3 regions of the Kitasatospora sp. NPDC042419 genome follow, and region 3 is predicted to be linked to each of the others. Evidence: riboswitches for the same ligand, from Rfam matches in the RefSeq annotation. Region 3 holds a riboswitch; each other region holds the start of a gene.

Region 1 (4,153 bases), on a different contig from region 3:
TCCCCCGCCCGCGTTGCCGTACAGCACGCTCGCGGTGTAGTCGAAGTCGTTGAGGTAGGCGCCGTGCTCGATGCCCCAGCCGCCGTTGTGGTACGCGGCGAACTGGGTGACCACGTGGTGCTGACGGGCGTTGAGCCAGACGAAGATGCCGTCCTGCAGGTTGTTGTGGGCCAGGCAGCGCTCGAAGGTCCAGACGCCCTCGCTGTTCTCCGGCCACTCGAACCCGGAGGCCCCGGTGGCGCCCTGGACGCCGACGGCCACGCAGTCCACCGCCTTGCCGCCGGTGCCCGCGCCGAGGTTGAAGCCGGTCAGCCGGTAGGCGCGGGGGTTGGGTTCGAGCAGCGTGCGGGAGGCTACGCAGGACTCGTACACGATGTCGTCGGAGGGGCGCTGCGGGGTGCGGGTGTCCAGCGGCCCGTCCCACCAGTAGGCGTCCTCCCAGGTCTCGTGGCTGATGCAGCTGCGGAAGGTGATGCCGTGGCTGGCGTGCGGGACGTACGCGTGGCTGCCGGCGTCGCGGACGACCACGCCCTCGACCACGGTGCCGCGGGTGGCGTCGCCGAGCCGGTGGAAGTGGAGCCCGTAGCGGCCGAGGACGGCCGCGGTGATCGGGGCGGTGCCGTCCCGGCCCTTCCAGGTCTCCTTGGTGTCGGCGCGCGGACCGACCCAGCGCAGCGCGGCGTGCCGCACGTCGGCGCGCCGGGAGCTGGTGAGGTGGACGTGGGTGCGGCCCTCGGCGGTGCCCTCGACCCGGACGGTGCGGGTCAGGTTGAGCACCTCGGCGCCGACGGTGACGCCCCCTCCGGCCGCGACCCGGGGGTGGGCGTGCTTGAGCGGCGCCTCCAGGGTGACGGTGGTTCCGCTGACGGACCGGACGGTGACGAGGTCGTAGGCGGCGGCGAAGCCCTCCTGGTCGGGCGGGCCGGTCGGGGTGACGGCCAGTTCGTCGCCGGGGAGCCAGCCGGCGGGCGGGGCGGCCAGGTCGAGGGTGGTGTCGCCGGCCTTCAGCTCGCGGTCGGCGCGGATCCAGGCGGTCTTGGCGGCGCCGTCCAGCCGCAGGTGGCCGGCGCCGGTGACCCAGAGGCCGACGTCGGTGTCGACGACCTTCATGCCGTCACCCTGGAAGCGCCGCTCGTCGACGGCGGGGAAGCGCAGGGTGTGGGTGTGGGTGCCGTCGGGGGCGAGGGCGAGGGTGCCGCGGACCTCGACGTTGCCGGTGGCGGCGAGGGTGAGGGTGCGGTCGGCGGCGAAGGTGAGGGCGCCGGTCGGCTCCACGAGCAGCGTGCCGACGGCGGCGTCGGTGTCGAGCAGCACCCGGTCGGTGATCCGGACGGTGCTCTTCGGGCCGGGTACGGCTCCGCCCCAGCCGGCCGGGTCGGACCAGCGGCGGCCGCTCTGGTCGACGGTGGGCGCGGGGGCGGGCTGTTCGGGTGCGCCGCCGTCCGGGGCGGTCCCGGGCGGTGCGGCGCCGTGGCCGCCGGCCGCCCCCATCGGGTCGGCGCCCGCCGCGGGCGTTCCGGCGACGGCGGCGACCGGCTCGGTCGGGCCGCTCAGCGAGCGCCGGAGGACCTCCTCGCCGCTGACCGCCGCGAAGGCGGTTCCGACGGCGAGCCAGCGCAGCAAAGTGCGGCGGCTTACGGGAGTTCGAGGCGGTTCAGGTGGGATGTCCGCTCTGCGGTGCTTTGCCCTGCGGTGCGCTCCGCGCGGCCTGGCGGCCGGCCGGGCGGCGTCCGGGTCCTCGTCCATGGCCATCGGTGCGTAGCCCTCCCCCCAGACGGCTGCGTCGTCGCCGGCGCACTGCCGACGTTCTGAAGCATAGGCAGTTGCGTTGACCGTGACGGGCGTTGTGCGAAATCGGTCATTTCTGATCATGAAGGACAGCCGCCCACCACGGATTTCGAAAACAGTGATGCGTGTCACACATGTTTGCGGTTTGAACGCGGCTCTGCTTAACGTGCTCCCCGTTCGTGGCCACACGGACCCAGTTCATCCGCAACGCCGAGTCCTGCCGTCGGGTGCGCTGGAAGCACGAAGCACCACGGCAGGAGCGGGGGAACCACAGGTAGTTCGCCCAGGCCGGTCTCCGGACCGACCGGGGCTAGGGGTGAAGCCGCGCCCACAGCGCGGCCGGGCAACTCCAGCCCGAATCCGACAGCTCACCTCGCAGGCGTGGGAGAGGACCGCGTCTTCATGCTGCCCACCAACGGCACCCGCCTGTCCGGCCGTACCCGTCGCGCCATCGCCGCCCTCGGCGTCGCGGGCATCGGCCTCACCGTCCCCTGCCTCACCTCCGGCACCGCCTCCGCCGCCACCGTCGCCACCTGGGACAAGGTCGCCCAGTGCGAGAGCGGCGGCAACTGGAGCATCAACACCGGCAACGGCTTCTACGGCGGCCTCCAGTTCACCAGCTCCACCTGGTCCGCGTTCGGCGGCACCTCGTTCGCCCCGCGCGCCGACCTCGCCACCAAGGACCAGCAGATCGCGACCGCCGAGAAGGTGCTCGCCGTGCAGGGCCCCGGCGCCTGGCCGGTCTGCTCGGTCAAGGCCGGTCTGACCAAGGGCGGCACCCCGGCCGCCGTCGACACCTCGGCCGCCGCCAAGCCGGCCGCCCAGACCCCGGCCGCCCCGGCCCCGGCTGCCCAGACCCCGGCGCCGGCCGCCAAGCCCGCCGCCCAGCCGAAGGCCGCGCAGCCCGCCGCGCCCAAGGCCCCCCAGCAGCAGGCCCAGGCCCCCGCCGAGGCCCCCGCCTCCACCGACGGCGTCCGGCAGGGCGACCGCGGCCAGGACGGCCGGCAGTGGCGCCAGCAGGCCGGCCAGCAGGGCGGCTGGAACCAGGCCGACGACTACACCGTGGTCGCCGGTGACTGGCTCTCCTCCATCGCCGACAAGAACGACGTCCAGGGCGGCTGGGAGCGGCTCTACGAGCTCAACCGCGCCACCCTGACCGACGGCCCGCACAGCATCTACCCGGGCCAGCACCTGACCTTCGGCGACCGCGCCAAGGGCCAGGGCCAGAGCCAGGCCTCGGCCTCGGCCTCGGCCTCGGACGAGTCCGGCAAGGGCTTCGACTGGTTCAACCGCGCCAAGGACGCGCAGCAGGGCGCCGGCCAGGCCGCCGCGCAGACCCCGGCCCCCGCCGCCAAGCCGGCCGCCAAGCCGGCCGCCGGGGCCGAGACCCCGGCCCCGGCCCAGACCGCCACCGGCAGCATGGCCGCCGCCGTCTCCTTCGCCCAGTCGAAGGTCGGCCAGGCCTACGTCTACGGCGGCACCGGCAACGGCGGCTGGGACTGCTCCGGCCTCACCCAGGCCGCGCTGCGTGCCGCGGGCATCTCCGTCCCGCGCGTCGCCGCCGACCAGGCCGCCGCGTCCACCCACGTCTCGCTGGACGCCCTCAAGGCGGGCGACCTGCTGTTCTGGTCCAACAACGGCCAGGACTCCGGCGTCTACCACGTCGCGCTCTACATCGGCGACGGCAAGTACGTCGAGGCCGCCAACCCCAGCTCGGGCGTGCGGACCCAGACCATCGCCAACTGGGCCCCGGACTTCGCCGGCCGGGTCTGACCCAGGAGCGGGTCCGACCCTCTGACGGGTCCGACCCACGAACGCCCGGAGCCCCCGGGGAGGAGCGATCGGACTCCTCCCCGGGGGCTCCGGCGCGCCCCGCGCCGGACGCGGCCGCGCGGGAGCACGCCCCGGCGGGCCGCGGGCGGCCGCCCCGCCGCCGGGAGGTCGTGGTCAAATCCGGCCGCACCGGGCATGCTGCTGCTCTGCACCCGAGGAGGAGTCCCATGGCCCAGGTCACCGTCACGCTCGACGCCAACCTCGCGATCGACGCGATGATGCTGTCCGGCACCAAGAACCCGCAGGACGCCGTCGAACTGATCCTCCGCGACTACCTGGAGCGGGGCCGGCGCACCGAGACCCGGACCGGCGACGCCGCCGACGGCCGCCGGGTCACCCCGGACCGCCCGATCGCCCAGGAGGGCTGAGCGGGCACGACGGACGGCCGGGGTCCGGGAGCGCGTGGCTCCCGGACCCCGGCCGTCCGTCCTTGCGCACCGTCAGCGCGCGCCGGCCCCGGTGGAGCCGCGCATCACCAGCTCGGGCTGGAACATGAACTCCCCGCGCTGGGCGGCGTTCCCGCCGACCTCCT
Region 2 (4,153 bases), on a different contig from region 3:
TCCGGGCCGGCCACGCAGAACAGGTCGATCGGGCCGAGGTGCTTCTCGGCGGTGTCGACGAGGGCGGCGACGTCGCTGGGGCGGCGGATGTCGCCGCAGACGCCGACGACCGGGCAGCCCGGTCGGTCGAGCTCGGTGGCGAGGTCCTCGGCGATGCCGACCTGCTGGTCGGCGATGAGGACCCCGGCGGCTCCGGCGGCGGTGAACCTGCGGGCGAGGTCGGCCCCCGACCCGCCGTTGAGTACTGCGATCACGACGACCGAACCGGTGACCCGCATGGTGTTGCTCCTCCCTGTGGGCGGCTCCGCACCGGCGCCCACGGACATCTTGCGGAGGATCGTAGGCACGTCCTGACCCTCCGCAACAGGGATTACCCCTCAGGTGACCAGACTCACGCCTGCCGTGCCCGGCGTACGCCCGGGATACCGTCGTCCCATGCCAGTTCAGCCCGCCTCCGCCCGCCCTCCGCTCTTCACCTGGGAGTTCGCCGCAGACCCGTACCCGGCGTACGCGTGGCTGCGGGAGCACGAGCCGGTGCACCGCACCACCCTGCCGAGCGGGGTGGAGGCGTGGCTGGTGACGCGGTACGCGGACGCCCGGCAGGCGCTGGCGGACGGCCGGCTCTCCAAGAACCCGGTGCACCACAGCGAGCAGGCGCACCGCACCGGCCGGGTCGGCATCCCGGGCGAGCGCCAGGCCGACCTGATGACGCACCTGCTGAACATCGACCCGCCGGACCACACCCGGCTGCGCCGCCTGGTGTCGAAGGCGTTCACGCCGCGCCGGGTGGCGGCGTTCGAGCCGCGCGTGCAGCAGCTGACCGACCGGCTGATCGACGGTTTCGCGGCGCGCGGGAGCGCCGACCTGATCCACGAGTTCGCGTTCCCGCTCCCCATCTATGCGATCTGCGACCTGCTCGGGGTGCCCGCCGAGGACCAGGACGACTTCCGGGACTGGGCCGGGATGATGATCCGGCACGGCGGCGGCCAGCGCGGCGGCGTGGGGCGTGCGGTGAAGAGGATGCGCGCCTACCTCGCGGAGCTGATCCACCGCAAGCGGGCGGACCTCGGCGACGACCTGATCTCGGGGCTGATCCGGGCCAGTGACCACGGCGAGCACCTCACCGAGAACGAGGCCGCGGCGATGGCCTTCATCCTGCTCTTCGCCGGATTCGAGACGACGGTCAACCTGATCGGCAACGGCACCTACGCCCTGCTGCGCAACCCCGGTCAGCGCGCCCTGCTCCAGGAGTCGATCGCGCGGGGCGAGAGCGGTCTGCTGGAGACCGGGATCGAGGAGCTCCTCCGCTACGACGGGCCGGTGGAGCTGGCGACCTGGCGGTTCGCGACCAGCCCGCTGACCATCGGCGGGGTGGAGATCCCGGTCGGTGACCCGGTGCTGGTGGTGCTCGCGGCGGCGGACCGGGATCCGGCGCGGTTCGCCGACGAGAACACCCTCGACCTGGCCCGTGCGGACAATCCGCACCTGGGCTTCGGGCACGGCATCCACTACTGCATCGGCGCCCCGCTCGCGCGGCTGGAGGGGAGGGCCGCGCTGACCACCCTGCTCACCCGGCTGCCCGATCTGCGGCTCGCCGCGGGCCCGGAGGACCTGCGGTGGCGAGGTGGTCTGATCATGCGTGGACTTCGTGAACTTCCGGTGGAATTCACTCCGGAGAAAGCGCCCACGGAGGCCCCTTCCGGACCTTCCGCCGACGCCCCTTCCGGTGGCTGAGGCGGACCGCGACACGCTGACGGAGGGCCTCCGACCCGCCTCGGCCGGGGGTCTGAACCGCCATCAACCCGGACATAGCGCTTCCGTTGGTGGGCAATCGATCACCCGGCGTGATTTCCGTGTGATATCGAAGATATGAGCTTGTGATTGCTCGGCAGATCTGTCTACTCTCCCTGGAGTTCGCAGCTGCGAGCCCCGAGCACGGAACGCCGAGTCCTGCCCGCCGTGCTACGGGAAACCGACCAGAACCCTGGGCAGGGGCGGGGGAACCAGGTTTGTTGCCGTCCCCACGGCTTGGGGTGAAGCCGCCTCGTGCGGCCGGGCCACCTCCCGGTCCGAACCCGACAGCTCACCTCGCAGGCGTGCGGAGAGGGACCCCTTCATGCTGTTCGTTGGAAACGGCCGTCACCGTCGTCGCACCCAGACCGAGAAGGCCATCGCCGTTGCCGGTGTCGCCGGCGTCGGCCTGGCGATGCCTATCCTGAGCGCCACCGGCGCCTCCGCCGCCCCGGTCTCCACCTGGGACGCGGTCGCCCAGTGCGAGGCCGGCGGCAACTGGAGCATCAACACGGGCAACGGCTTCTACGGCGGCCTGCAGTTCACCTCCAGCACCTGGAAGGCGTTCGGCGGCACCGCGTACGCGCCGCAGGCCAACCAGGCCTCCAAGGCGCAGCAGATCTCGGTGGCGGAGAAGGTCCTCGCCTCGCAGGGCCCGGGCGCCTGGCCCGTCTGCTCCAAGAAGGCGGGCCTGAGCAAGGGCGGTGCCCCGGCGGCGGTCGACACCTCGACGGACGCCAAGCCGGCGGCCCAGCAGCCGACGGCGCCGAAGCACGCCTCGCCGCAGCCCGAGACGCCGAAGCCGGCCCAGCAGCCGCAGCAGGCCCCGAAGCACGCCGCGCCGAAGCCGCAGGCCCAGCCGCAGCAGCAGGCGCCGAAGCAGCAGGCGCAGCAGTACGTGCAGCAGCGCGCCGCCGAGCAGGCCCAGCCGCAGGTGCAGCAGCAGGCCCAGGCCCCGTCGTTCTCCGGCAAGTCCGGCTGGGACGCCGACGCGAAGGTGTTCTGGTACCAGAACAACGGTGGCTGGTACTGGACCAGCCACCAGAGCGTCTACCAGCAGTACGCCGGCCAGGCCGCGGGTCAGGACGCCCGCCCGGCCGCCGCCCAGAGCGCCCCGGCCGCCCCGCAGCGCGCCGCCCACGGCTACACCGTCCAGGCCGGCGACACGCTCGCCGGTATCGCCGCCGGCCAGGGTGTCTCCGGTGGCTGGCAGGCGCTGTACGACGGCAACCGCGGCACCGTCGGCGCCGACCCGGACCTGATCGTCCCCGGCCAGGTGCTGACCCTCGGCTGACGCCGGTTCGGCCGGCGGACCGGCGGAGGGGGCGGGGCCGGCCGGGCTCGTCCCCCTTCGTCCGGATCCGGGCCCCTCCCGTGGGGCAACCAGGTGAACTACCGGTGGGTAGCCGTGCCACACGCTGAGACGGGACCGAGGCCGACGTGGCCCCGAGAGCCCGTGCGGTTAGGCTCTGGTCGTAACGACTCCGCAATCGTCCGGCCGACAGCACCCACCGTCAGCCGAACCTGCTTCCGCTAGGAGATGCCTCGTGCCGTCCATCGATGTCGTCGTAGCCCGTGAGATCCTCGACTCGCGTGGCAACCCCACGGTCGAGGTCGAGGTCGGCCTCGACGACGGCAGCACCGGCCGTGCCGCTGTCCCGTCGGGTGCCTCCACCGGTGCCTTCGAGGCGCTGGAGCTCCGCGACGGCGACAAGAACCGCTACTTCGGCAAGGGCGTGGAGAAGGCCGTCCTGGCCGTCATCGAGCAGATCGGCCCGGAGCTGGTGGGCTACGACGCCACCGAGCAGCGCCTGATCGACCAGGCCATGCTGGACCTGGACGCCACCCCGGACAAGTCCTCGCTCGGCGCCAACGCCATCCTGGGCGTCTCGCTGGCCGTCGCGCACGCCGCCTCCGAGGCCAGCGACCTGCCGCTGTTCCGCTACCTGGGCGGCCCGAACGCGCACGTCCTGCCGGTCCCGATGATGAACATCCTCAACGGCGGCTCGCACGCGGACTCCAACGTCGACATCCAGGAGTTCATGATCGCCCCGATCGGCGCGGAGTCCTTCTCCGAGGCCGTCCGCTGGGGCGTCGAGGTGTACCACACCCTCAAGGGTGTGCTGAAGGAGCGCGGCCTCTCCACCGGCCTGGGCGACGAGGGCGGCTTCGCCCCGAACCTGGACTCCAACCGCGAGGCCCTGGACCTCATCGTCGAGGCCATCCAGAAGGCCGGCTACGTGCCGGGCAAGGACGTCGCCCTGGCGCTGGACGTCGCCTCCTCCGAGTTCTACGAGGACGGCGCCTACCAGTTCGAGGGCAAGGCGCTCACCTCCGCCGAGCTCATCGAGTACTACGCCGG
Region 3 (4,153 bases):
TGCTCGGTGGCGTACGCGTGGTAGGCGCGCAGGACGGCGGCGACGGCGTCGTCCCCGCCGCGGCCGAGGGCGGCCTCGGCGAGCCGGTCCGCCAGTTCCTCGGTCACCCGTACCGCGACCAGCCGGCGCAGTTCGGCGAGGCCGCCGCTGACGTGCTTGTACAGCGAGGGGGTGGCGACGCCGGCGCGGCCGGCGACGGCGGCCAGGGTGAGGGCCTCGGGGCCCTGTTCGTCGATGAGGGCGAGGGCGTGGTCGACGACCTGCCCGGGGGTCAGTCCGACTCGGGGCACGGCGGTTCTCCTGGGGACTCGGTGCGGCTGCGGTGCGGTGCGGGGCGGCGGGTGCTCGGGCCGGGGTGGCGGTGCGGGGCGGCGGTTCAGGCCAGGCCGGCGAGGAAGGACAGCAGGGCGTCGGCGGTGGCCTGCGGGTGGTCGGCCATCGGGTAGTGCCCGGCGCCCTCGATCATCACCTTCCGGGCGCCGAGCGCGGCGGCCTGCCGGTCGGCGACGAGTTCCGGCTCGGGGAAGTCGGGGTCCTTGGATCCCATCACGACCAGGGCCGGGCACCGTACGGCGGCGGTCCAGCCGACGGGTGCGGAGTCCCCCCGGACGTGGCCGCGGGTGGCGGTCCTGCGGCCGGGGGTGCGCAGCGCGGCGACCAGCCCGTCGACGTAGGCGTCGTGGTCGGCGGGCTTGACCGTCGGGTAGGCGAGCTTCCGCTGGTACAGGCCCCAGAAGGCCGGCGAGTGGACCACCAGGGCGCCCATCGCACCGACCACCGCGCGCTTGAGGGCGTTCGGCGGCGGGCTCTCCACGAAGGCGTCCAGCAGGACGATGCCGGCGACCCGCTCGGGGGCGTCCCCGGCGACCTTCACCACGGTGGCGCCGGTGTACGAGCTGCCGGCCAGCACGGCGCGCCCGATGCCGAGGTGGTCGAGCAGGGCGAGGGTGTCGCGGGCGATCGCGGCGGGCGAGTAGTCGTCCCAGGCGATCGAGGAGTCGCCGAAGCCGCGCAGGTCCATGGTGATCACCCGGTGGCCGGCGGCGGTCAGCAGCGGCCGCAGGTGCCGGTACGCGGCCCGGCTGTCGAGCATCCCGGGGAGCAGGACGACGGGGGCGCCCTCGCCGTGCCCGGAGTCGTCGAAGGCGAGCCGGCCGCCGGGGAGGTCGAGGTAGCGGGTGACGGGGACGGTGCCGGTCATGGTGGGCCTCCTCGGTCCGCCGCGGGGCGGGTGCCGCGCGGGTTCGGGTCGTCGGCGAGTGCGCCGATAGCCATAAAGCTAAGGCTAATAGCCTTAGCCGTCAAGCTATCGACCATGATCCGAGGTGGCGGCTCCGGAAGGGCCTCCGGGCGGAGCGGTTCCGGAGGTGGCCCCGGGGTGGGGGCCGGCGCGGGTTCCGGGGTGGGCCCGCGAGGCGGCCCCGTGGGGTGCGGCCCCGCGCTGGGCGGCCCCGTGGGGTGCGGCCGCGCCTCAGACTCCCTCCACCTTGAACGGGTCGTGCTCGGCCAGCAGCTTGTCGAGCCGCGCCTGGTCGACCCGGGTGACCAGGTCGGTGGACTCCTGCCGGTCCCGGATCACCTTGGCCAGCGTGAACGCCGAGGTGATGGTGTAGAGCAGGCCGAGGCCGAGGAAGGCCCGGGTCCAGGGCTCGACCGGGAGGTAGGCGATCCCGACCGCGAGGGCGACGGCGGAGAGGGTGAAGGACAGTACGGCCTGGACGTAGTACGCGGCCGTGGTGCGTGACTGCATCGGTGCGCTCATGGCGCCAGGATGGCCGCGCCGCCGCCGGCCGCACATGAGTAGAAGTACTCAGATGGGGGGCCGTTCGTTGACGTCCTATCACGTTCGGTAGTGTCAGTTGTCGTCAATCGTCCCAAAACGCCCATCGGGCCGCGTGGTGCCCGGGCCGTATCCCGCCCTCCTCAACGGATGGCTTGGAATCGGGGGCCTCTCGGATTAACGTTTGATAACGCAGCGCGGTCCTCAACGCCGTACCCAGACGGCACCGTGCGCCGTCGCCTAATCCCGCCGGCCGGCCTCCGGGCAGGCCAGGGAGCCGGGGAACCACGTTCCTTGGGGTGAATCGGCCGGGCCCAGGCCCAGCCGTAGGAGACCTTCCTGCTCCGAACCCGTCAGCTAACCCGGTAGGCGCGAAGGAAGGAAAGGAGCGCGCCTCCGTGGCGTCGACGCACACCCCGGCACACCCGTCCGGCCCCTCCGCCGGTACCCAGCTGCTCGACCACCCCCGCCCCGCGGCCCACTCGGGCCCGTACGGCGGCCCGGCCGACGAGACCGCTCCGCCGGCCGCGGAGACCAACCGGCACCGGATGCCCCGTCAGACCCGCGGCACCGCTCCGCTGCTCGGCGTCACCGCCGTCGCCGCCACCCTGGGCGCCACCGGCTTCGCCTCCGCGACCCCGGCCGCCGCACCCGCCGTCGAGACCCCGGACGAGACCCCGGTCGCCCTCACCGCCGACCCCGGCCTCGCCCTCGCGGCCCGGATCCAGCAGCAGGCCGACAGCCAGCGCACCGCCGCCGAGGAGACCGCCCGGGTGCAGGCCGCCCAGGAGGCCGAGGCCAAGCGCGCCGCCCAGCTCGCCCAGCAGGCGCAGGCCAAGCGCGCCGCCGAGGAGGCCGAGAAGGCCAAGCTCGCCGCCATCAACCTGCCGGTGCGCGACTACAACCTCTCCGCCCACTACGGCCAGAGCGCCCGCTACTGGGCCCACCTGCACACCGGCCTGGACTTCGCCGCCGACACCGGCACCGCCGTCTACGCGGTCGGCCAGGGCACCATCACCTCGGCCGGCTGGGCCGGCGCCTACGGCTACCGGATCGTCGAGACCCTGCCCGACGGCACCGAGATCTGGTACTGCCACCTCTCCTCGATCATCAAGGGCTCCGGCAAGGTCGTCCCCGGCCAGCAGATCGGCAAGGTCGGGGCCACCGGCAACGTCACCGGCCCGCACCTGCACGTGGAGGTCCGGCCCGGCGGCGGCGCCCCGGTCGACCCGGAGAGCTGGTTCGAGCAGCGCGGCGTCACCCCCTGACACCCTGAACCCCACCGCCACCGCCACCGCCGGCCGCCGGACAGCACCGGGGCCGACCGGCGGGCACCGGGGCCCCTAGGACGCCGAGGAGCCCCGGCCCGGTCCACCGAGGACCGCGCCGGGGCTCCCGCGCATCCGTCAGGCCCCGGGCCGCTCCGTGACCGGCTCCGCCGGCCCGTCCCCGGTCCCGTCCCCCGACGCACCCTCCGACGCGTCCGGCGACGCCTCGTCCCACGACTCGTCCCACTGCTCGTCCCAGGACTCGTCCGACGGCTCCTCCGGCAGCCCCGCCAGGTACGCGTCGATCTCCGCCTGCCCCGGCTCCGGCGCCAGCTCCGGGAACTCCTCCACCAGCAGCCGCGGCAGCCCCGGCACCGTCCACTCGCCCGACAGCTCCAGCGCCGCCTCGACCGCCGCCTCCTCGAACGCCCCGAAGTCCCCGGTCAGCTCCGCCGGCATCGGCCGGCCCAGCGCGGTCAGCGCCTCCAGGTTCCGGTAGCTGCGCTGCATCAGCCCCTGCTCCAGCAGCCGCCGCGCACCGTCCGAGGCCATCCCGACCGCCAGCTCCCTGGTCCCGCCGCCCCAGCCCCCGTCGTCCACCGGGTCCAGCGTGCCGTCCTCCTCCAGCGCCGCGAACGCCGCCAGCCGGTCCTCCTCCGCCAGCCCGCCGAACTCCTCCAGCCAGGACCGCACCGCCGCCCCGTCGGCGGTGTCCACCCCGGCCGCGCGCAGCAGCAGCGTGTACAGCCGCGGCCAGGTCACCAGGTCGGCCCGGCGCAGCAGCCCGGCCGCCAGCTCGCCCTGCCACTCGGCCTCCGCGTGCAGCCGCTCCTGCCGCTTGGCGTTCAGCCGCTTCGCGGCCCGCTGGTGGTCGATCAGCAGCCGCACCGCGGCGCCGTACGCCAGTGGATCCTGCCCGGGCCCGGGCTGGACGTACAGGTGCAGCCGCTCGTACAGCAGGTGTTCGACCGCACCCGAGGTCAGCTCGGGCCAGCCGTCGTGCATCCTGCCCCCGCCCAGCTCCAGCAGCGCCAGCACCGCCCGCAGCGGGCCCCCGGGCACCGGCGAGCGGCCCTCCGACTCCGCCCAGGAGAGCAGTTCGGCG

What was found. A riboswitch is a leader RNA that binds a small molecule or an ion and turns the genes downstream of it on or off. The one in region 3 is predicted to bind cyclic di-AMP.
Region 1: linked by a shared signal. The riboswitch ahead of AC067J_RS12085 (transglycosylase family protein) and the one ahead of AC067J_RS07240 (M23 family metallopeptidase) in region 3 are both predicted to bind cyclic di-AMP.
Region 2: linked by a shared signal. The riboswitch ahead of AC067J_RS22430 (LysM peptidoglycan-binding domain-containing protein) and the one ahead of AC067J_RS07240 (M23 family metallopeptidase) in region 3 are both predicted to bind cyclic di-AMP.

What each region holds. Positions count from the first base shown of each region.
Region 1 covers NZ_JBWKAW010000004.1:516,372-520,524, reverse strand. The annotation lists gene AC067J_RS12090 (hypothetical protein) at 1-1,623, opposite strand, end outside; cyclic di-AMP (ydaO/yuaA leader) riboswitch at 1,987-2,183, shown strand; gene AC067J_RS12085 (transglycosylase family protein) at 2,170-3,561, shown strand; gene AC067J_RS12080 (hypothetical protein) at 3,789-3,989, shown strand; gene AC067J_RS12075 (LacI family DNA-binding transcriptional regulator) at 4,062-4,153, opposite strand, start outside.
Region 2 covers NZ_JBWKAW010000011.1:263,843-267,995, forward strand. The annotation lists gene AC067J_RS22420 (SDR family NAD(P)-dependent oxidoreductase) at 1-347, opposite strand, end outside; gene AC067J_RS22425 (cytochrome P450 family protein) at 436-1,734, shown strand; cyclic di-AMP (ydaO/yuaA leader) riboswitch at 1,964-2,111, shown strand; gene AC067J_RS22430 (LysM peptidoglycan-binding domain-containing protein) at 2,117-3,085, shown strand; gene eno (phosphopyruvate hydratase) at 3,339-4,153, shown strand, end outside.
Region 3 covers NZ_JBWKAW010000003.1:27,074-31,226, reverse strand. The annotation lists gene AC067J_RS07255 (TetR/AcrR family transcriptional regulator) at 1-290, opposite strand, end outside; gene AC067J_RS07250 (alpha/beta fold hydrolase) at 377-1,201, opposite strand; gene AC067J_RS07245 (YiaA/YiaB family inner membrane protein) at 1,472-1,762, opposite strand; cyclic di-AMP (ydaO/yuaA leader) riboswitch at 2,008-2,166, shown strand; gene AC067J_RS07240 (M23 family metallopeptidase) at 2,179-3,048, shown strand; gene AC067J_RS07235 (hypothetical protein) at 3,187-4,153, opposite strand, start outside.